4 regions of the Streptomyces sp. NBC_00090 genome follow, and region 4 is predicted to be linked to each of the others. Evidence: riboswitches for the same ligand, from Rfam matches in the RefSeq annotation. Region 4 holds a riboswitch; each other region holds the start of a gene.
The links. A riboswitch is a leader RNA that binds a small molecule or an ion and turns the genes downstream of it on or off. The one in region 4 is predicted to bind cobalamin.
Positions count from the first base shown of each region.

Region 1: linked by a shared signal. The riboswitch ahead of OG361_RS26560 (ribonucleoside-diphosphate reductase subunit alpha) and the one ahead of OG361_RS02760 (energy-coupling factor ABC transporter permease) in region 4 are both predicted to bind cobalamin.
Region 2: linked by a shared signal. The riboswitch ahead of cobN (cobaltochelatase subunit CobN) and the one ahead of OG361_RS02760 (energy-coupling factor ABC transporter permease) in region 4 are both predicted to bind cobalamin.
Region 3: linked by a shared signal. The riboswitch ahead of OG361_RS14995 (ABC transporter substrate-binding protein) and the one ahead of OG361_RS02760 (energy-coupling factor ABC transporter permease) in region 4 are both predicted to bind cobalamin.

Region 1 is NZ_CP108224.1:5,886,605-5,892,203, forward strand. Features, by position in the region: gene def (peptide deformylase) at 1-320, shown strand, start outside; gene OG361_RS26555 (ribonucleotide-diphosphate reductase subunit beta) at 397-1,413, opposite strand; gene OG361_RS26560 (ribonucleoside-diphosphate reductase subunit alpha) at 1,413-3,776, opposite strand; cobalamin riboswitch at 3,907-4,080, opposite strand; gene OG361_RS26565 (GNAT family N-acetyltransferase) at 4,099-4,599, opposite strand; gene mctP (monocarboxylate uptake permease MctP) at 4,684-5,599, opposite strand, start outside.
Region 2 is NZ_CP108224.1:4,331,532-4,337,130, reverse strand. Features, by position in the region: gene OG361_RS19330 (precorrin-8X methylmutase) at 1-1, opposite strand, end outside; gene OG361_RS19325 (cobalamin biosynthesis protein CobG) at 16-1,305, opposite strand; cobalamin riboswitch at 1,385-1,518, shown strand; gene cobN (cobaltochelatase subunit CobN) at 1,559-5,194, shown strand; gene OG361_RS19315 (hypothetical protein) at 5,191-5,385, opposite strand; gene OG361_RS19310 (nucleoside hydrolase) at 5,445-5,599, opposite strand, start outside.
Region 3 is NZ_CP108224.1:3,416,528-3,422,126, forward strand. Features, by position in the region: gene OG361_RS14980 (putative leader peptide) at 21-137, opposite strand; gene OG361_RS14985 (ABC transporter ATP-binding protein) at 182-967, opposite strand; gene OG361_RS14990 (FecCD family ABC transporter permease) at 964-2,034, opposite strand; gene OG361_RS14995 (ABC transporter substrate-binding protein) at 2,031-3,002, opposite strand; cobalamin riboswitch at 3,041-3,175, opposite strand; gene OG361_RS15000 (HD domain-containing protein) at 3,168-3,773, opposite strand; gene OG361_RS15005 (GlxA family transcriptional regulator) at 3,739-4,302, shown strand; gene OG361_RS15010 (Mov34/MPN/PAD-1 family protein) at 4,293-4,718, opposite strand; gene OG361_RS15015 (amino acid permease) at 4,793-5,599, opposite strand, start outside.
Region 4 is NZ_CP108224.1:607,076-612,674, reverse strand. Features, by position in the region: gene OG361_RS02780 (FAD-dependent oxidoreductase) at 1-740, opposite strand, end outside; gene OG361_RS02775 (energy-coupling factor ABC transporter ATP-binding protein) at 836-1,810, opposite strand; gene cbiQ (cobalt ECF transporter T component CbiQ) at 1,807-2,556, opposite strand; gene OG361_RS02765 (energy-coupling factor ABC transporter substrate-binding protein) at 2,563-3,090, opposite strand; gene OG361_RS02760 (energy-coupling factor ABC transporter permease) at 3,087-3,785, opposite strand; cobalamin riboswitch at 3,814-4,046, opposite strand; gene OG361_RS02755 (PTS-dependent dihydroxyacetone kinase phosphotransferase subunit DhaM) at 4,111-4,521, opposite strand; gene dhaL (dihydroxyacetone kinase subunit DhaL) at 4,518-5,138, opposite strand; gene dhaK (dihydroxyacetone kinase subunit DhaK) at 5,206-5,599, opposite strand, start outside.

The sequences.
Region 1 (5,599 bases), 5.3 Mb from region 4:
GCGTCGTGGTCAACCCGGTCCTCGACGAACTGCCGGCCGACCGCCGCGTCCTGGACGAGTCCAACGAGGGCTGCCTCTCCGTGCCGACCGCCTACGCCGAGCTGGCCCGCCCCGACTACGCGGTCGTCCGCGGCCAGGACGCCGAGGGGAACCCGATCGCGGTCCAGGGCACCGGCTACTTCGCCCGCTGCCTCCAGCACGAGACGGACCACCTGTACGGCCGCCTGTACATCGACCGCCTCTCCAAGCGCGACCGCAAGGACGCCCTGCGCCAGATGGAAGAGGGCACCCCGCGCTACGAGGTCGTCCCGAACGACTGACCCCGGCGCCGTACGCGTAGACGAGGAAGGGCCCCGCACTCCAGGAGTGCGGGGCCCTTCCTCGTGTCCGTACGGACTAGAAGTCCTCGTCGAGGTCGACCGAGCCCTCGACCGCGACTTGGTACGCGGACGGGCGGCGCTCGAAGAAGTTGGTCAGCTCCTGGACGCCCTGGAGCTCCATGAACGCGAACGGGTTCTCCGAGCCGTACACCGGGGCGAAGCCGAGGCGCTGGAGGCGCTGGTCGGCGACGCACTGGAGGTACTCGCGCATCGACTCCGTGTTCATGCCCGGCAGGCCGTCGCCGCACAGGTCGCGGCCGAACTGCAGCTCCGCCTCCACGGCCTCCTTCAGCATGTCGGTGACCTGCTGCTGGAGCGCGTCGTCGAAGAGCTCCGGCTCCTCCTTGCGGACGGTGTCCACGACCTCGAAGGCGAAGTTCATGTGCATCGTCTCGTCGCGGAAGACCCAGTTGGTGCCGGTGGCCAGGCCGTGCAGCAGACCGCGGGACCGGAACCAGTACACGTAGGCGAAGGCGCCGTAGAAGAACAGGCCCTCGATGCACGCCGCGAAGCAGATCAGGTTCAGCAGGAAGCGGCGGCGGTCGGCCTGGGTCTCCAGGCGGTCGATCTTCTCCACCGAGTCCATCCAGCGGAAGCAGAACTGCGCCTTCTCGCGGATGGAGGGGATCTCCTCGACCGCGTCGAACGCGGCGGCGCGGTCGTCCGGGTCGGGCAGGTAGGTGTCGAGCAGCGTCAGGTAGAACTGGACGTGCACGGCCTCCTCGAACAGCTGGCGCGACAGGTACAGGCGCGCCTCCGGGGAGTTGATGTGCTTGTAGAGCGTCAGGACCAGGTTGTTCGAGACGATCGAGTCGCCGGTCGCGAAGAAGGCGACCAGACGGCCGATCATGTGCTGCTCACCGGGGGTGAGCTTGGCGAGGTCGGCGACGTCCGAGTGGAGGTCGACCTCCTCCACCGTCCACGTGTTCTTGATCGCGTCCCGGTAGCGCTCGTAGAAGTCCGGGTAGCGCATCGGACGGAGGGTCAGCTCGAAGCCCGGGTCGAGGAGGTTCTTGTTCTCGGTGGTGCTCATTACTGGCAGGCCTCGCAGGACTCGGGGTTTTCCAGGGAGCAGGCGAGGGCGTCCGCGTCGGGGGTCGCCTGCTGTACGGGGATGGTGGCGGCGGCCGTCGACGCCTGGGCGGCACGGGCGATCCGGGTCGCCGGGCGGGAGCGCAGGTAGTACGTCGTCTTCAGCCCCTGCTTCCAGGCGTACGCGTACATCGACGACAGCTTGCCGATCGTCGGCGTCTCCAGGAACAGGTTCAGGGACTGCGACTGGTCGAGGAAGGGCGTGCGGGCGGCGGCCATGTCGATCAGACCGCGCTGCGGGATCTCCCAGGCCGTGCGGTACAGCTCGCGCACCTCGGCCGGGATCCAGGTGAAGCCCGCCACCGAACCGCTCGCGTCGCGCAGCGCGTCCCGGGTCTGGGCGTCCCACACGCCGAGCCGCTTCAGCTCGGCGACGAGGTACGAGTTGACCTGGAGGAACTCGCCCGACAGCGTCTCGCGCTTGAAGAGGTTGGAGACCTGCGGCTCGATGCACTCGTAGACGCCCGCGATCGAGGCGATGGTCGCCGTCGGCGCGATCGCCAGGAGCAGGCTGTTGCGCATGCCGACCGCGGCGATCCGCTCGCGCAGGGCCGCCCAGCGCTCCGGCCAGTTGAGCTCCACGTCGTAGTGGTCCGGGTGCAGGACACCGCGGGCCGCGCGGGTCTTCTCCCAGGCGGGGAGCGGGCCGCTGCGCTCGGCGAGGTCGGCGGAGGCCTCGTACGCGGCGAGCATGATCCGCTCGGCGATACGGGTGGACAGCGCGCGCGCCTCGGGGGAGTCGAAGGGCAGCTTCAGCTGGAAGAAGACGTCCTGGAGGCCCATCGCGCCCAGACCCACCGGCCGCCAGCGGGCGTTGGAACGCCCGGCCTGCTCGGTCGGGTAGAAGTTGATGTCGACGACCCGGTCGAGGAAGGTGACGGCCGTGCGGACGGTCGCGTCGAGCCGCTCCCAGTCGATGTCCGAGCCCACCACGAACGCGCCGAGGTTGACCGAGCCCAGGTTGCAGACCGCGGTCTCGCCGTCGTCCGTGACCTCCAGGATCTCCGTGCAGAGGTTGGAGGAGTGGACGGTGTGGCCGGGCTCCGCGGTCTGGTTGGCCGTGCGGTTGGAGGCGTCCTTGAAGGTCATCCAGCCGTTGCCGGTCTGGGCCAGGGTCCGCATCATCCGGCCGTACAGGTCGCGGGCCGGCATCGTCTTGCGGGCCAGCCCCTTCGCCTCGGCGGCGTGGTAGGCGGCGTCGAACTCCTCGCCCCACAGGTCGACGAGCTCGGGAACGTCCGCCGGGGAGAAGAGCGACCACTCGGCGTCCGCGTTGACCCGGCGCATGAACTCGTCCGGGATCCAGTGGGCCAGGTTGAGGTTGTGCGTACGGCGCTGGTCCTCGCCCGTGTTGTCGCGGAGCTCCAGGAACTCCTCGATGTCCGCGTGCCAGGTCTCCAGGTAGACGGCGGCGGCGCCCTTGCGGCGGCCGCCCTGGTTCACGGCGGCGACGGAGGCGTCGAGGGTCTTGAGGAACGGGACGATGCCGTTGGAGTGGCCGTTGGTGCCGCGGATCAGGGAACCGCGGGCGCGGATGCGGGAGTAGGAGAGGCCGATGCCGCCGGCGTGCTTCGAGAGGCGCGCGACCTGGTGGTAGCGGTCGTAGATGGAGTCCAGCTCGTCCTGCGGGGAGTCCAGGAGGTAGCAGGAGGACATCTGCGGGTGGCGGGTGCCGGAGTTGAAGAGCGTGGGGGAGGAGGGGAGGTAGTCCAGACGGCTCATCAGGCCGTACAGCGCGCTGACCTCGTCGAGCGCGCGGACGCTCGTGTCCTCGGCGAGGCCGCAGGCGACGCGGAGCATGAAGTGCTGCGGGGTCTCGATCACCTTGCGGGTGATCGGGTGGCGCAGCAGGTAGCGGGAGAAGAGGGTGCGCAGACCGAAGTAGCCGAAGCGGTCGTCGGCGGCGCCGTCGATGGTGGCGTCGAGCCGGTCCGCGTGCAGCGCGACGAAGTCGGCGGTGCGGTCGGCGATCAGGCCCTCGCGGTGACTGACGGCCACGGAGGCCGAGAAGGAGACGGCGCCCTGGCCGGCCGCCTCGTCGGCGATGGTGATGGTCAGGAGCCGGGCGGCGAGCCGGGAGTAGGCCGGGTCGTCGGAGATCAGGCCGGCGGCCGCCTCGGTGGCCAGCTCGCGCAGTTCCGCCTCGTCCGACGTGGCGCTGCGGCCGCGCAGGGCGGCGGCGGCGACCTTGCCGGGGTCGGTGTCGGGGAGATCGGCGGTGAGATCGGTCAGGGTCCGCAGCAGTACGGTGCCGGGTCCGTCGCTCTCGATCGCCGTTACCGGATCGGCGGGCGCGATGGTCACGTGGGGCTCTCCCTCGCTCGGCTCGGGGCCGCGGCGGGGGAAGGCGGGCAGGCGGGCACCCGTGCTCGGGGTACGCCGCGTCCACCGGCCCACTCCGCGAGGCCCGGACGTCAGTGACACCCGGAACGGACGGACCGGGTGTGCTGTCGGCAGGTCCTCGGACTGACCTCGTACGCGCGTATGGGTACGAAGCACACCGTTGCGGGACAGTTCCGGATTCGCGCCGGATTTCCCTGCGTCGACAGCGAGGTTGAGCATACATGTGGGGGGCGCCGCTTGCGGCACCCCCCACATGTTGTGTCGCCCTGGTGTCCTCTGCGTGTCAGAACTCCAGGGCGTAGGTCCGCAGCCGGTGCCCGGGAATCGGCTCCCAGTCCCGCTCGGGAGTGCGGACGAAACCCATCCGCTCGTAGATCCGGTGCGCCGGGACCATCTTCGGGTCCGTGGAGAGCACGAGCCTCGCGCACTCCGGCACGGCCCGGGCGCGGTCCGCGCAGTGGCGTACGAGCGCCTCTCCGACGCCCCTGCCACGGGCCTCCGGCGCCACCACGAGCATCCGGAACTCGGCCTCGCCGGCGACGGCGATGTCCGCCCACGGGGTGGATCCGGGGGCGTAGGTGACCCCGCCGATGATCCGCTCCTCCGCGTCGACGGCGACGAGCACCTCGGCCTCGCGCGCCCGCCGCGCCGTGTCCCGCAGCACGTCCAGGTAGAAGTCGTCCGCCCCGTGCAGCAGCAGCCCGTCGTTCAGGTAGGTCCGCCCGGTGAGGTCACCGAGCTCCTCGTACTCCTCGGGCCGTACCGCCCTGATGGTGAAGTCCATGAGGGCAGTCTGCCCCGCGGGCACGGGAAAGGGGCCCGGGGTTTCCTTGGCGGAGATCCCGGGCCCCTGCGTCGTACCGCCAGGTCAGTGCGCTCCGGCGCCGACCTTCGGGTCCGCCTCGCGGCCCGCCTTACGGGACGGCGCGTCGGCCGTGTAGTCCTCGGGGGAGGTCTCGTCGACGCCCTCGGGGGCCTTGAGGGCCTTGAGGACGAAGGTCAGGACGACCGTGACGACGAGGTTGAGGACGAAGGCGGTGAGACCGATGTAGCCGATCTCGCCGATGCCCGGGATCTCGGCGGAGGAGCCGCCGAAGTGCTTCTGCGTCGGGCTGGCGACCCCGTACGCGGCGACCGTGCCGTAGACCATGCCGACGGCCCAGCCGGCGAGCAGCGCCCAGCGGTGGAACCAGCGGGTGAAGAGGCCGCCGACGAGCGCCGGGAAGGTCTGGAGGATCCAGATGCCGCCGAGCAGCTGGAAGTTGATCGCGACCGTCTTGTCCATGGTGAGGACGAAGGCCAGCGCGCCGACCTTCACCAGGAGCGAGACGATCTTGGAGACCTTGGTCTCCTGGGCCGGGGTCGCGTCCGGTTTGATGAAGTCCTTGTAGATGTTGCGGGTGAAGAGGTTGGCCGCGGCGATCGACATGATCGCGGCCGGGACGAGCGCGCCGATGCCGATCGCGGCGAAGGCGACGCCCGCGAACCAGTCCGGGAACATGGTCTCGAAGAGCTGCGGGATGGCGAGCTGGCCGTTCTTGACCTTGATCCCGGCGGCGATCGCCATGAAGCCGAGCAGCGCGAGCAGGCCCAGCATCAGCGAGTACAGCGGCAGGATCGTGGTGTTGCGGCGGATCACCTCACGGCTGCGCGAGGAGAGCGTCGCCGTGATGGAGTGCGGGTACATGAAGAGCGCGAGCGCCGAGCCGAGCGCCAGCGTCGCGTACGTCCACTGGCCGGCCTCGCCGGGGACGAGCGTGCCGCGCGGCTTGCCGGTCGCCGGG
Region 2 (5,599 bases), 3.7 Mb from region 4:
TCCTGTTGCTCTCGCTCATCTCGTCGTCGTGGTGGCGGGGGTGGTGGTGCGGGCCGTGGTCACCGCTTCGGGCAGGGCGGTACGGGGGATGGGGGCGCCGTCCACCAGATAGGCGCCGTCGGCGGTGGCGACGACGTCGACCCAGGTGCCGTGCGGGTGGCCGCAGCGGCGCTCGCACCCGGAGTAGTGGACGGGGAGTCCAAGGGCCCCCGGGTGCGCGTCGGCGCGGACGTCCGCGAGGGACTTGGCGCAGCCGGGCAGCCCCGTGCAGGCGGTGACGCCCGCCCAGGGGGAGTCGGGGCGGGTGATCAGCCCGTACGAGGTGAGGCCCGCGAGCCTGCCGGCTTCCGCTGTCGCCCCGACCACGACCGCTCCGCGCCACGGCGTCAGCCGCACCTCCTCGGCGGGCAGCAGCGCGCGCAGCTGGGCGGCGGTGAGGCGGCCGAGGGGGGCCAGGACGTACAGGGCGGTGGGGCCGAGCGGACCGGGCGCGGGCGGCGGGCCCAGGACCAGCAGGGACTCCGCCGCCGGTACGGGCTCCGCCGCGATCCCGGCGCGGTCGAGGGCGCCCGCCACGTCCGGGGCGCACTCCGCCGGCAGCTCCCGCACCCGCCAGGCCCCGTTCCCGGCCTCGCGGGCGGCGTCCAGGAACGCCCCGGCGGCGGCGAGCGCGGCCCGCGGCGCGTCGGCTCCGCCGACCCGGAAGGCCCGCCCGCCGACGTACAGGAGCGCGGAGGAGGAGAAAGAGGCGGAGGAGACAGAGGAGGAACCCCGCTCCACTGCGACCAAGGTCACATCGCCCCCGAGTCCCGCCACGTCACCGCGTCCGTCGTCGAGGACGAAGAGGAAACGGCCGGAAAGCGCCGCGGTCCAGGGTTCGGCACAGAGCAGCTCGTCGAGCTCACGGGCCCACAACTGGACCTCGGGGCCGCCGAGTCCGTCGAGGCCGGCGGCGGGCGAGGCCACGATGTTGCGGACGCGCTCGTGGGTGGGGGAGGGCAGCAGGCCCGCTTCCGCGAGAAGCGCGGCGAGCTCGGCGCCGCAGCCCTCCGCGAGGCCGCGCAGCTCCGCGTTCCCCCGGGAGGTGAGACTGATCCGCCCGTCGCCGAGGGACTCCGCCGCGTGCGCGAGCGTCTCGATCTGACGTGCCGTCAACCGCCCTGCGGGCAGCCGCAGTCGGGCCAGCCGGCCGTCGTCGGCGGTGTGCAGGCGCAGCGCCCCGGGGCAGGCGTCGCCACGGTCCCGTATGCGAGCTTCGCCCCGTTCGGGCGCAGAGGGTGGGGTGGGCGGCATGGCGGCGAGCATACCCACGGGGAACCGGCCCGCCACCGGGTGTGATCCGGCCGACTCCACGGCCCGCCCCGCCCCGCCGACGGCACGATCTACTATGCAGATCGGCATGGGGTTCCAGGACCCCGGGGAGGAAGCCCGGTGAGAATCCGGCGCGGTCCCGCCACTGTGAGCCGGCCCCGGCGACGGGACCGGTGAGTCAGGAACTCCCGCCGTCCACACGACCACCCGGGGCGCGGACAACCCCGAGGAAGGGCCTGCGCACGCCATGCTTCTGCTGCTGTCGCACTCCGACACCGACCTGCTCAGCGCCCGTGCGGCGAACGCCGTCTCGGCCGAAGGGCCGGTGGAGTACCGCTTCGCCAACCCCGCCCGGCTGCCCCTCGCCGACCTGCCCGGCCTCCTCGACGGCGTCGAGCTCGTCGTCGTCCGCCTCCTGGGCGGCCTCCGCTCCTGGGAGGAGGGGATCGACGCGATCCGCGCCACCGGGAAGCCGGTCGTCGTCCTCAGCGGCGAACAGGCCCCCGACGCCCAGCTGATGGAGACCTCGACCGTCCCCGTCGGCGTCGCCACCGAGGCGCACGCCTACCTCGCGCACGGCGGCCCCGGCAACCTGGAGCAGCTGGCCCGCTTCCTCTCCGACACGGTCCTCCTCACCGGCCACGGCTTCGAGGCCCCGGCCGCCGCCCCCACCTGGGGCCCGCTGGCGCGCACCCCGAGGCGTACGGACGGCCCGACGATCGCGGTGCTCTACTACCGCGCCCACCACATGAGCGGGAACACCGCCTTCGTGGACACCCTGTGCGAGGCGATCGAGGACGCCGGCGCCCAGGCGCTCCCGCTGTACGTGGCCTCCCTGCGGGCCCCCGAGCCCGAGCTGCTCGACCGGCTGCGCGGGGCCGACGCGATCGTCACCACCGTCCTCGCCGCCGGTGGCACCAAGCCCGCCGAGGCGCAGGCCGGCGGCGACGAGGAGGCCTGGGACGCGGGCGCGCTCGCCGCGCTCGACGTGCCGATCCTCCAGGCGCTCTGCCTGACCGGTTCGCGTGCGAACTGGGAGGAGAACGACGAGGGCCTGTCGCCGCTGGACGCGGCCAGCCAGGTCGCCGTCCCCGAGTTCGACGGCCGGCTCATCACCGTCCCCTTCTCCTTCAAGGAGATCGACGCGGACGGTCTGCCCGCGTACGTCGCGGACGCCGAGCGCGCCGCCCGCGTCGCCGGGATCGCGGTCCGCCACGCGCGCCTGCGGCACATCCCGAACGCCGAGAAGAAGCTGGCGCTCGTCCTCTCCGCGTACCCGACGAAGCACTCCCGCATCGGCAACGCGGTCGGTCTGGACACCCCCGCCTCCGCCGTCTCCCTCCTCCGCCGCCTTCGTGAAGAGGGGTACGACTTCGGTCCCGTCGAGGAGCTCCCCGGCCTGGTGTCGGGCGACGGCGACGAGCTGATCTACGCCCTCATCGAGGCCGGCGGCCACGACCAGGACTGGCTGACCGAGGAGCAGCTCGCCCGGAACCCGGTCCGCATCCCGGCCGCCGACTACAAGCGCTGGTACGCCGAACTCCCCGCCGAGCTGCGGTCGGACGTCGAGGAGCACTGGGGGCCGCCGCCGGGCGAGATGTTCCTGGACCGCTCCCGCAACCCGGAGGGCGACATCGTGCTCGCCGCCCTGCGCCGCGGGAACCTGCTGATCCTCATCCAGCCGCCGCGCGGCTTCGGCGAGAACCCGATCGCGATCTACCACGACCCCGATCTGCCGCCGTCCCACCACTACCTGGCCGCCTACCGCTGGATCGCCGCCCGTGCCGAGGACGGCGGCTTCGGCGCCGACGCCATGGTCCACCTGGGCAAGCACGGCAACCTGGAGTGGCTGCCCGGCAAGAACGCCGGCCTGTCCGCCGCCTGCGGCCCGGACGCTGCCCTCGGCGACATCCCCCTGATCTACCCCTTCCTCGTCAACGACCCGGGCGAGGGCACGCAGGCCAAGCGCCGCGTGCACGCCACCCTCGTCGACCACCTGGTGCCGCCGATGGCGCGCGCCGACTCCTACGGCGACATCGCGCGCCTGGAGCAGCTCCTCGACGAGTACGCGCAGATCTCCTCCATGGACCCGTCGAAGCTGCCCGCGATCCGCGCCCAGATCTGGACGCTGATCCAGGCGGCCAAGCTCGACCACGACCTGGGGCTCCAGGACCGGCCGGAGGACGACGGCTTCGACGACTTCCTGCTGCACGTCGACGGCTGGCTGTGCGAGGTCAAGGACGCGCAGATCAGGGACGGTCTGCACGTCCTGGGCGGGGCGCCGGAGGGCGAGGCCCGGGTCAACCTGGTCCTCTCCATCCTGCGCGCCCGGCAGATCTGGGGCGGTACGCAGGCGCTGCCCGGCCTGCGCGAGGCCCTGGGTCTCGACGAGTCGGCCGCGACCCGGACCACCGCCGACGAGGCGGAGGCGAAGGCGCGCGAGCTGGTCGAGGCGATGGAGGCCGCCGACTGGTCGGTGGAGGCCGTCGCGACGGTCGCCGCCGCGTACGGCCCCGAGGTCCGGGACGTCCTCCGCTTCGCCTGCGAGCAGGTCGTGCCGCGGCTCGCCGCGACCACCGACGAGCTCACCCACGCGGTGCACGCCCTGAACGGCGGCTTCGTCCCGGCCGGCCCGTCCGGCTCCCCGCTCCGCGGCCTGGTCAACGTCCTGCCGACCGGCCGGAACTTCTACTCGGTCGACCCGAAGGCCGTGCCGTCCCGGCTCGCCTGGGAGACCGGCCAGGCACTCGCCGACTCGCTCCTGGAGCGCTACCGCACGGACAACGGCGAGTGGCCGACCTCCGTCGGGCTCTCCCTCTGGGGCACGAGCGCGATGCGTACCGCCGGCGACGACGTGGCCGAGGCGCTCGCCCTGCTGGGCGTCCGCCCGCTCTGGGACGACGCCTCCCGCCGGGTGAACGGCCTTGAGCCGATCCCGCTCGCGGAGCTCGGCCGCCCGCGCGTCGACGTCACGCTCCGCATCTCGGGCTTCTTCCGGGACGCGTTCCCGCACGTCATCGGCCTCCTCGACGACGCCGTACGGCTGGTCGCGGGACTGGACGAGCCCGCCTCGGAGAACTACGTACGGGCGCACGCGCAGGCCGACCTCGCCGAGCACGGCGACGAGCGGCGCGCCACGACCCGGATCTTCGGCTCCCGGCCGGGCACGTACGGAGCGGGCATCCTCCAGCTGATCGACAGCCGCGACTGGCGCACGGACGCCGACCTCGCGGAGGTCTACACGGTCTGGGGCGGCTACGCCTACGGCCGCGGGCTCGAAGGCCGCCCGGCGCGCGAGGAGATGGAGACCGCGTACAAGCGGATCGCGGTCGCGGCGAAGAACACGGACACGCGCGAGCACGACATCGCGGACTCCGACGACTACTTCCAGTACCACGGCGGCATGGTGGCGACCGTCCGCGCGCTGAAGGGCACGGCCCCCGAGGCGTACATCGGCGACTCCACCCGCCCGGAGACGGTCCGCACCCGCACGCTGGTCGAGGAGACCTCCCGGGTCTTCCGGGCCCGCGTGGTCAACCCGCGCTGGATCGAGGCGATGCGCCGCCACGGCTACAAGGGCGCGTTCGAGCTCGCGGCGACGGTCGACTACCTCTTCGGGTACGACGCCACCACGGGCGTCGTGGCCGACTGGATGTACGACAAGCTGACGCAGGAGTACGTGCTCGACGCGGAGAACCAGGCCTTCCTGAAGGAGGCCAACCCGTGGGCCCTGCACGGCATCGCGGAGCGGCTCCTCGAAGCCGAGTCGCGCGGCATGTGGGAGAAGCCGGACCCGGAGACCCTGGCCGCCCTGCGCCAGGTGTTCCTGGAGACGGAGGGCGACCTCGAAGGATCCTCGGACGACGAGGGCGACGAGGGCTAGCCCGTCACCTGCTCCCGGGCCGGTGCCGGTTCGAGGCGCCGGCCCCGGAAGCCCTCCCGGAGCCGCCGGTCGTGGCTGACCACGATCCGCGTGCCCCGGTACTCCGCGAGCGCGGCCTCGCTCACCGTACGGGGGTCGGTGGGCGGGGCCGTCTCCTGGCGGAGCACTCCGACCCGGGCGGGGGCCCGCACCGCGCCCGCGTCCGGGGGGCGTACTGCTCGCCGGCGCCGCCGCGGGTCTGGTGCGGGCGCTACGGCGTCCGCGGGGCGCCGCCCAGCACCCGTACCGCCTCGACGATCAGGTCCCAGAAGCCGTCCGCGTCGACCTCCATGCCCACCTCCGCGTTGGGCGTCAGCCCCGTCACCCCGTCCAGGTCGACGACGGTCGCGCCTCGCGTCCACGTCC
Region 3 (5,599 bases), 2.8 Mb from region 4:
TCGGCCGTCGGTTCGGGGCGTCAGTGCGCGGCGCGCGACCTACACATCGCGCTGGCGAGGCGGCACAGGTCGACGTGCAGGCGTGCTACGAGCAGGACTGTGCCCGGCGTCTCTTCGCTCACGTCGTGGGAAACCATGGGCTCATCGTATCGATTCCCGGTCCGGGTTCCGGAATGTGATCTCACATGGTGGATGATTTCCGACCGCCTGCCGGACCGTGCAGGTAGACGACGGTCGGGCTGCCGGTTCTCGGATGCGGGATGACCTCGGCGTCCACCCCGTAGACGGCGTCGAGGAGGGCGGGGGTGAGGACCTCGGCGGGCGTGCCGCCGGTGACGATTCTCCCCCGTTCCAGGACGTAGAGACGGTCGCAGTACGCCCCCGCGAGGTTGAGGTCGTGCAGGGCGAGCAGGTTGGTGGTGCCCAGGGTACGGACGAGGCGGAGGACGTCCAGCTGGTGGCGGATGTCCAGGTGGTTGGTGGGCTCGTCGAGGACGAGGAGCGCCGGGTCCTGGACGAGGGCGCGGGCGACCAGGGCGCGTTGGCGTTCGCCGCCGGAGAGGGTGGGGTACGGGCGGTCGGCGAGCTCGGTGAGGCCGACGCGGGCGAGGGCGGCCTCGGTGCGCTCCCGGTCGGCGCCGGTGTCGCCCTCCCAGAACCGTTTGTGCGGGGAGCGGCCGAGGGCGACGAGTTCGCGGACGGTGAGTTCGAACTCGGCGGCGCTGTCCTGCGGGACGGTGGCGACGCGGCGGGAGCGGGCCTTGGGGCCGAGGGCGCGGAGGTCGTCGCCGTCGAGTGTGGCGTGTCCCGCGGTGGGGACGAGGGTGCCGTAGACGCAGCGCAGGAGGGTGGTCTTGCCGCTGCCGTTGGGGCCGATGAGGCCGACGGTCTCGCCGGGGCGGGCGGTGAGGTCGACGGCGTGGAGGCGTTCCTCGTACGAGAGTCCGTGCAGCCGCAGTTCGGTCACAGGGGTGCTCCTTCGGGGCGGCGGCGCATCAGCCAGAGGAAGAAGGGGCCGCCGGTGAGCGCGGTGAGGACGCCGACGGGGATGTCCTGGGGTGCGGCGACGGTCCGGGCGGCGAGGTCGGCGAGGACGAGGGCGAGCGCCCCGCCGAGTGCGGCGACCGGGAGGAGCCGGCGGTGGGGGGCGCCGACGGCGAGCCGGGCGGCGTGCGGGGCCATCAGTCCGATGAAGCCGACGGCTCCGCTGGCCGCGACCATGACGGCGGTGACGAGGGAGGCGAGGACGAAGACGGCGGCGCGGAAGCGGGCGGTGTCCAGGCCGAGGACGGTGGCGCTCTCCTCGCCGACGAGGAGCAGGTCGAGCGGGCGGGCGAGGGCGAGGAGGGCGCCGACGCCGAGGACGAGGACGGCGGCGGGCAGGACGAGGGTGTCCCAGCGGGCGCTGCCGAGTCCGCCGAGGGACCAGTACAGGGCCTCCTGGAACTGTTCGGGCCGGCCGGCGACGACCAGGAGCAGGGTGGCGAGGGCGGAGAGGACGTACGAGACGGCGACGCCGGCGAGGACGAGCCGGGCGCCGGTCATGGTCCCGCCGCGGCGGGCGAGCCCGTAGACGAGGACGAGGGCGAGGAGGGCGCCGGCGAAGGCTCCGCCGGGCAGGGCGAGGGTGGTGGTGACGCCTCCCCCGATGCCGAGGACCAGCACGAGGACGGCTCCGGCGGAGGCTCCGGAGGAGATCCCGAGGAGGAAGGGGTCGGCGAGGCGGTTGCGGACGAGGGCCTGGAGGACGGCGCCGACGACGGCGAGCCCGGCGCCGACGACCACGCCGAGCAGGACCCGGGGCAGCCGGACGTCGAGCACGATCGTCCGGTACGGGGAGGGGGCCGCCCGCCCGGTCAGGGCGTCGAGCACCTGGCCGGGCGGGATGCGGACGGAGCCGAGGGCGAGGGAGGCGAGGCCGGCGAGGGCGAGGGCCAGGACGAGTCCGGTGACGACGAGGGCGTACCGGACCCGTGGCGGGGCGGGGGCCGGGGCCCGGACCGGGGTCCGGGCCGGGCGGAGGAGCGTGGTCACCGGGCCGGGTGGAGCTGGGCGGCGAGCTTGTCGACGGCGTCGGGGACCCGGACGCCGAGGACGGTGTCGGAGAGGGGCAGGACGGCGAACCGGCGGTTCTTGATCGCGGGGACGTCCTTGAGGGCGGGGTCGTCGAGGAGCCGCTTCTTCTTCTGTTCGACGGTGGTGGAGCCGTAGTCGTAGATGACGACGACCTCGGGCCTGTGGTCGACGACCTGTTCCCAGGTGGCGTCGCCGAAGGCCTTGTCGAGGTCGGCGAAGACGTTCCGGCCGCCGGCCCGGGTGATGAGCTCGTTGCCGATGCCCTTGCCGCCCGCCGTGAACGCGGTCTTGTCGCCGCTGTCGTAGACGAAGACGGAGAGCGGCGGGGTGCCCTTGAGGCGCTTGTCGGTGGCGGCGACGGTCGTGCGCGCCTCCCGGGTCCAGGTCTCGGCCCGGTCGGGGACGCCGAAGGTCCGGCCGATCTCGCGGACTTCGCGGTAGAGGTCGTCGATCGAGGTCGCACCGGACGGGCAGTACTCGGTGTTGAGGCGGGTCTCGATGCCGGAGCGCTTGAGGTCGTCGCGGCCGCGGCCGTCCTTGGCGTCGAAGGCGGTGGCGTAACCGCCGTACACGAAGTCGGGGTTGGCGGCGAGGAGGGCTTCCTTGGAGGGGTATTCCTTCGCGAGGACGGGGACGGTGTCGTACGCCTTCTTGTAGGCGGGGAGGATCGCGTCGTCGAGGTAGGCGGTGCCGACGAGGGACTTCTCCAGGCCGAGGGCGAGCATGACCTCGGTGACGTGCTGGTTCATGGTGACCACGCGCTTCGGCGGGGCCTGATAGGTGGTCTTCACGCCGCAGTTGTCGACGGTGTACGGGAATCCCGGTGCGGGCTTCGCCGCGGAGGTCTGCTCCGAGGGGGCCGAGCAGCCGGCGAGCAGGGAGACGAGGGCGGCGGCGGGCAGCAGGGCACGGCGGGGCCAGGTCATGGCGGAATGCCTCCTCCGGGGATTTCCACGTCCCCGATCGGTGGTGAGAGGCGGCAGGTCAGTTCCTGGCTCCCAGCACCCGAGGGGGCTGGTCACAGTGGCGGGACCGTGCCGGATTCACACCGGCTTCCTGGGTCCTGCCGCCCGTTGGTCCCGGCCAGTCTCTCACTCGGGCCAGGCGGAGTTCCGGATGGTGTCCACGAAGTCGCCGGGTGTGAAGCCGGGCACGTAGTGGCGCAGTACGTCGGCCTTCACGTTGCCGAAGTTGGTGTCCGGCCTGGGGGCGATGCCCTCGGCGAAGGCTTCCAGGATGCGACGCTTGAAGTCGGGGCGGGGGTGGGCGGCGACGATCGCGGCCCGGTCCTCGGGGGTGACGGCGGCGGGGTCGTCGTAGCCGATGCCGAGGACGTCGTACTCGACGCCGGCGGTCACGAGCGCGACCTCGGGCTCCATGAACTCCGGGATCCCGGGGGTGGTGTGGAGGGCGATCGCGGTCCAGACGCGGCGGACGGCGTCCTCGTCGGCGCCCTGCGCGCGGAGGAAGGCGGCGGCCTCCTCGGCGCCGTCGACCTCGAAGCGGCGGCCGCTGTTCCGGTGCTTCTCCCCTAGGCCGAGGTCGTGGAACATCGCGCCGACGTACAGGAGTTCGGGGTCGTAGGCGAGGCCGAGGGCCCGGCCGCGGAGGGCTCCGAAGAGGTGGACGCGGCGGGAGTGGTGGTAGACGAGCTCGCTCGCCGTGTCGCGGACGAGTTCGGTGGCGGCGGACGCGATCCATGTGCGGGACGGGCGGGACGGCGAGGTGTGGAGCTCGGCGGGGGTGACGGCCGGGATCGACCTGTGTCTGGCCCTGGTGGAGGAGGACCGGGGCCCGGAGGCGGCCCGCGCGGTGGCGCGGGATCTGGTGGTCTTCCTCCAGCGGCCGGGTGGGCAGTCGCAGTTCTCGGCGGCCTCGCGGACTCCCCCGACCGGGCATCCGGTGGTCCGCCCGCTCCTGGACGCGGTGGTGGCGGATCCGGCCGCGGACCACAGCGCGCCGGTGCTCGCACGGCGGGCGGGGGTGAGCGTCCGGCATCTGGCCCGGCTGTTCCGGGAGCAGATCGGGGCGACCCCGGCGGCGTACGTGGAGCGCGTACGGGTGGAGGCGGCGCGGATGCTGCTGGAGGGCGGGGCGAGCGTGACGGGGGCGGCGGCGCGGAGCGGGCTCGGCAGTGACGAGAGCCTGCGGAGGGCGTTCGCCCGGCACTTCGGGGTGACGCCCTCCGCGTACCTCGCGCGCTTCCGTACGTCGTCCTACTCGTAGGCCTCGACGACCTTGACGTCCTCCTCGGTCACGACGCCTTCGACGATGGTGAAGGAGCGGAACTGGAAGGGGCCCGCGCCGTCGGTGTCGGCGGTGGAGACGAGGACGTAGTGGGCCTGCGGCTCGTTCGCGTACGAGATGTCCGTGCGCGACGGGTAGGCCTCGGTGGCGGTGTGCGAGTGGTAGACGATGACGGGCTCCTCGTCCCGGTCGTCCATGTCGCGGTAGAGCTTGAGCAGGTCCGCGGAGTCGAACTCGTAGAAGGTGGGCGAGCGGGCGGCGTTCAGCATGGGGATGAAGCGCTCGGGGCGGCCGCTGCCCTCCGGGCCCGCGACCACGCCGCAGGCCTCGTCGGGGTGGTCCGCGCGGGAGTGTTCCACGATCTGGTCGTACAGGGCCCGGGTGATGGTCAGCATGCCGACAGGATAAGCAGACGGGCCGTCCCGTACCGAGGAGTGGTACGGGACGGCCCGGATGCTGGACAGAGTCCTTACGACCGCTTGGCGAAGGCGGCGCCCTCGGGGTTGCGGGACTTGAGGACCAGGTAGGAGACGCCCAGGATCAGGCCCCAGACCGGCGCGCAGTAGAGGGAGACGCGGGCGCCCTCGTCGATGCCCATCATCACGATGACCATGCCGATGAAGAGGAGCGCGAACCAGCTGGTGTACGGGGCTCCCGGGGCCTTGAAGGTGGACTCGGGGAGCTCGCCGCGGTTGGCCTTGGCGCGGTAGCGGATCTGGCAGACCAGGATCATGATCCAGGCCCACATGCCGGAGATGGTCGCGAAGGAGACGACGTACTCGAAGGCCTTGCCGGGGGCGACGTAGTTGATCCAGACGCCGACCAGCATGAGCGAGGCGGAGAAGGTCAGGCCGAGCAGCGGGGTGCCGTTCTTGGTGAGGCGCGTGAAGACCTTCGGGCCCTGGCCGTTGAGCGCGAGGTCGCGCAGCATGCGGCCGGTGGAGTACATGCCCGAGTTGCAGGAGGACAGGGCCGCGGTCAGTACGACGAAGTTGACGATGGCGGCGCCGACGCCGAGGCCCATCTTCTGGAAGGCGGCGACGAACGGCGAGACGCCCGGCTGGAACTCGGTCCACGGGACGACCGAGAGGATCATGATCAGCGCGCCGACGTAGAAGACGGCGATGCGCCACGGCACGGTGTTGATGGCCTTGGGCAGGACCGTCTTCGGGTCCTTGGACTCGCCGGCGGTGACGCCGACCAGCTCGACCGCGAGGAAGGCGAACATGACGATCTGCAGGGTCATCAGCGTGTTGCCGATGCCGGTCGGGAAGAA
Region 4 (5,599 bases):
CCGGCCGCCTCGATCTCCTTGGCGAGCTGGACGACCTCCTCCAGGGTGGAGCCGCCGGGGACGAGGTCCAGCATGGAGAGGCGGTAGACGAGGATGAACTCCTCGCCGACCCGCTCGCGGATGCGGCGGACGATCTCCAGCGGGAAACGGACGCGGTTCTCGTACGAGCCGCCCCACCGGTCGTCGCGGTGGTTCGTGGCGGCGGCGATGAACTCGTTGATGAGGTAGCCCTCGGAGCCCATCACCTCGACGCCGTCGTACCCGGCCTCTTTGGCGAGCTCGGCGCAGCGGGCGTAGTCCTCGACGGTCTGCTCGACCTCGGCGTCGGTCAGCTCGTTCGGGACGAAGGGGCTGATGGGAGCCTGCACGGCGCTGGGCGCGACGAGGCCGGGGTGGTACGCGTACCGGCCGAAGTGCAGGATCTGCATCGCGATCCGGCCGCCGGCCTCGTGCACGGCGTCGGTGATCAGCCGGTGCTCGGCGACCTCCTCCGCGGTGGTGAGCTTGGCTCCGCCGTCCCAGGGGCGGCCGGCCTCGTTGGGCGCGATGCCACCGGTGACGATGAGGCCGACGCCGCCGCGGGCGCGCTCCGCGTAGAAGGCGGCCATGCGCTCGAAGCCGTGCTCCGTCTCCTCCAGCCCGACGTGCATCGAGCCCATGATCACCCGGTTGGGCAGGGTCGTGAACCCGAGGTCGAGCGGGCTGAGCAGATGCGGGTACGGGGTCGGGCTGGCGGTCATGGGGCGCCTCCTCGCGCAGGATCGGTCGATCCCAGTTCTAGGGGAGCCCTTCTCGTTATGCAACTAGTTGCAGAAGATTCGGAACGTGATGTCTACTACTCGGTAGCAAGCGAGGGGGAGCCGGCGCCGCCCCCGCCCACCGGCCCGGCACCCGCCGACCCGGCACCCATCGGCCAAGCGCCCGCCGGCCCGGCGCCCACCGGCCCCGCGCCCACCGGGTCGCCCCCGCTCAGCCAGGCGTCCAGCTCCTCCGGCGTGCGCGGCTCGGGCACGCCCGGGGTGAGCAGCCCGTGGGTGCGGAGCAGCCGGGCCACGGACGTGCCCCAGGGCCGTCGCAGCCGTGCCGCGTCGAGCAGCTCGTCGTCGGCGAGGAGCTCGGCGACCGGCCCGGTCCGCAGGCCGGCGGGCGAGAGCACCGCCGCCTCGTCCGCCCAGCGCAGCGCGAGATCCACGTCGTGCGTCGCCATCACCACCGTCGTACCCGACGCGCGGAGCCGCCCGAGGGCGTCGAGGAGCCGCTCCTGCCCGTGCGGGTCGAGTCCGGCCGTCGGCTCGTCCATGATCAGCACCCGGGGCCGCATCGCCACCGCGCCCGCGATCGCGGCCCGCTTGCGCTGCCCGTACGACAGCAGATGCGTCGGCCGGTCCTCCAGGGCCACGATGTCGAGCGCCTCCAGGGCCTCCCGCACCCGGAGCCGTACCTCCTCCTCGGGCAGCCCCAGGTTCATCGGACCGAACGACACGTCCTGCCCGACCGAGGCCGCGAAGAGCTGGTCGTCCGGGTCCTGCACCACGAGCTGCACGGTGGTCCGCAGCCTCGTCAGACCCTTTCGGTCGTACGAGACCTCCGCCCCGTCCAGGAGCAGGGATCCGCTCCCGCACCGCAGCCCCCCGCTGAGCAGCCGCAGCAGCGTCGTCTTGCCGCTGCCGTTCCGTCCGAGGAGCGCGATCGCCCGCCCCTCCGGCACCGAGAAGTCCACGCCCGACAGGACCGCCGGCCCGTCCTCGTAGGCGAAACCCGCCTCGACCAGCTCCACCACGGGAGCCGGCGACGTCGTCGGAGGTGTCACGGCAGGAGCCTTTCCAGTACGAGGGTCAGGGCGACGAGCCCACAGAGCAGCGCGGCGGCCGCCGCGAGGAACCGGCGGGAGACCGCCGCCGAGGGGACCAGGACCCGCAGCGTCCCGTCGTAACCGCGCCCGGCGAGCCCCGACTGGAGCCGCTGCGCCCGGTCGAAGGCACGGACGAACGCGGTCGCGCCGAGCCCGGCGAGCGAACGCCAGGTCGCCGCCCGGGTCGTGTGCCCGAGGCGGGCCGCCTGGGCCTGCCGGATCTTGGACAGCGAGTCGAGCAGCAGGAAGATGATCCGGTACATCACGAGCGCCACGTCCACCACGGGGGCCGGAACCCCCGCACGGACGAGCCGGGGCAGCACGTCGGAGACGGGCGTCGTGAACGCGAAGAGGAGCACGCCCAGCGAGGCCGAAGCGGTCCGCAGCAGCAGCTCACCCGCGTGGACGGGCCCGCCGGGCGCCAGAGCCACGAACCCGCGCGCCCCGCCCACCTCGAAGAGGAGCGGCACCGCTCCGGTGACGCAGAAGCCGAGCGGGACGCGGAACGCCCGCCACAGCTGACGGCCCGCCACCCCGGCCGGGCCGAGCAGCACCACGAGCGTGGCCGCCGCCACGAGCACCGCGCCGGGCCATGGCGGCAGGGAGATCGCGCACAGCGTCAGACCGAAGCCGAGCAGGGCCTTCTCGACGGGATGGCGGCGGCGCCAGCGACTGCTGTGCGCAGCCGCGTCGATCGGCAGCATCGGCGACTACGCGCCCTTGCCGTCGACCGGGGGAGCGTCGGGCGCTTCGGACGCACCGGACACCTCGTGCGCTTCGGTCCGTTCGGGCGCCACGGCTACCGGCACCGCGACGGGCGCCGGCACGGGCACCGGCGTGTCGGCGTCGCCGGTAGTCCCCGCCCCCTCGGCCGTCCCCGTCCCCGTCCCCGCCCCGTCGGCCGCCCGCGCCGCCTTCGCCTCGGCATGGGCCTCGCCCTGCCGGCGTCCGCGCCGCACGCCGAAGTAGTACGCGAGGACACCTGCGCCCAGCGCCGCCTGGAGGGCGAACAGCGCCGACTCGATCTCCCCGGACGGCGGCTCGTACAAGGGGCTGAACCACGGCTCGTACTCCGGCTGGAGCTCCGTGATCGCGGTCTCCGCCTCCGCGTCCGACCCGGTGAAGGGCTCCTCCTTGTGGTCCCCGAGCCCCAGCGCGAGCGGCAGCACCGCGAGCGCGGCGACGACGAGCAGCAGCAGGGCGTTGATCTTCGTGTTCCGGCTGACGGTGAAGCTCATCGCGCGGTCGCCTCCTCGCGTCGCTTCGCGGCGGGCCGGGCCAGGACGCCCAGCCGGGCCAGCTCGCCCTTGCTCGACTGCGTGAGCAGCCGCATCACGAGCACGGTGAGCAGGCCCTCGCTCACCGCCAGCGGAATCTGCGTCACGGCGAAGATGCCGCCGAACTTGGCCAGGGCGCCCATCACGCCGCTGCCCTGGTCGGGGAAGGCCAGCGCGAGCTGGACGCTCGTGACGCAGTAGGTGGACAGATCGGCGACGAACGCGCCGAAGAAGACGGCGACCATCAGCGGCGCACCGAACCGGCGCACCAGCAGGTAGGTCCCGTACCCCGCCCACGGCCCGACGATCGCCATCGAGAAGGCGTTCGCGCCGAGCGTGGTGAGCCCGCCGTGCGCGAGCAACAGGGCCTGGAAGAGCAGGGTGATCGTCCCCAGGACCGCCATGATCGGCGGCCGGAACAGGATCGCGCCCAGCCCCGTACCCGTCGGATGTGAGCAACTGCCCGTCACCGAGGGGAGCTTGAGCGCGGAGAGGACGAAGGTGAAGGCGCCGGAGGCGCCCAGCAGCAGGGTGGACTCGGGGTTGGACCGCACCTCGCGGGTGAGCGCGCGGACCCCGTGGACGACGAACGGAGCTGCCGCGACGCCCCAGGCGGCGGCGTGAGCGGGGGGCAGGTACCCCTCGGCTATATGCATGGTCGGGAGACCCTCTCCAGCACCTCGTGGATGGACAACGCACCCTGGCCGGTCTCCTGGCTGACGGTCATACGTCCCGGCTCCGCCTTCCCACACCGCGGCGGTCTCCCGCGACGGTCCAGTGGCTTCCCCGAGGTGTTTCCCCCGGGTGTGGAGCCGGAACTCCCGATCACAGTGGCGAGGGCCGCACCGGTACCGCACCGGTTTCCCGAACACCAAGGCCCTGCGACACTAGTGCTTTGACCAGGTACATCACAACACGGTCGCCACCCGGTGCGGCCTTTCGGTCACTCCGCGCACTCACTCCGCACCCATGCGCCCCCGCTCACTCCTTGCGATAGGCGTACGCCTCCGAGGCCGCGGCGACCACCGCGTCGAGGTCCCCGCCGGCGCTCGCCGTCACCAGCGCCGCGACCGCGCCCTCGACGAACGGCGCGTCCACCAGGCGGGCGCCATCGGGCAGTTCGTCGCCTTCGGCGAGCATCGCCTTCACAGTCAGCACCGCGCTGCCCAGATCGACGAGGAGCGCCACCCCGGCTCCGCGGTCGACATCCTTCGCCGCCGCGGAGATCAGCTCGGCGCTCGTCCCCAGACCGCCGTCGGGAAGGCCACCCGCCGGGAGGATCGGCGCGGTCCCGCCGCCGCCCGCGAGTCCCTGCGCCAGCGCCGCCACCGAGGCCGCGACCGCCGCGCTGTGCGAGACCAGCACGATGCCGACCGGCGCCGCCGCGCTCACGAGCCCCCCTCCGCCCGGGCCGCCCCTTCGAGCTCCGCGAAGAGCAGCGCCGACGAGGTCGCCCCCGGGTCCTGATGCCCGATCGACCGCTCCCCGAGATAACTGGCCCTGCCCTTGCGGGCCTGGAGGGGTACGGTCGCGAGGGCGCCCTCCTCGGCCGCCGCGCGCGCCGCCCCGAAGGAGCCCCGCAGCGCCTCCACGGCCGGGACGAGCGCGTCCAGCATCGTCTTGTCGCCCACCTGGGCGCCGCCCAGCTGGGACACGGCGGCGACCCCGGCGCCGAACGCCTCGGCCAGCCGCTCCCTGCTGACGTGCTCCTCCTCGCCCAGCGCCTTGCCGGCGCGGCGCAGCAGCGTCCCGTACAACGGTCCCGAAGCCCCGCCCACGGTGGAGATCAACTGCCGCCCGGCGGTGACGAGCACCGCACCCGGCGTGGCGGGCGGCTCCTTCGCCAGGAGCTCCGTCACGGCGGCGAACCCGCGCTTCAGATTGACCCCGTGGTCGGCGTCACCGATCGCCGAGTCCAGCTCGGTGAGCCGGTCGGCCTCCCGGTCGACGGCCGCGGCCGTCGCCTCCAGCCAGCGCACCAGGAACTCCGCGCCGTACGTCTCCGTCAACCCGGTCACCTCTCCACCCCGTTCTCCATCAGGTTCCCCATCCCACGCCGTTCCTTCATCCGCCGTCTTACCGGCCCCAGCGCAGCGCGGGCGTCTGCACGGGCGCGTCCCACAGGCGCAGGAGCTCCTCGTCCACCTCGCACAGGGTCACCGAGCAGCCGGCCATGTCGAGCGAGGTCACGTAGTTGCCGACCAGCGTCCTGGCCACCGGAATCCGGCGCTCGCCGAGCACCCGCTGCACCTCGGCGTTGAAGCCGTACAGCTCCAGGAGCGGGGTCCCGCCCATTCCGTTGACCAGCGCGAGCACCGGCCCGGAGGGGCGCAGGTCCTCGACCACGACGTCGACCGCGTAGTCCGCGATCTCCCGCGAGGTCATCATGGCGCGCCGCTCGCGGCCGGGCTCGCCGTGGATGCCGACGCCCAACTCCAGCTCGCCCTCCGGGAGATCGAAGGTGGGGCTG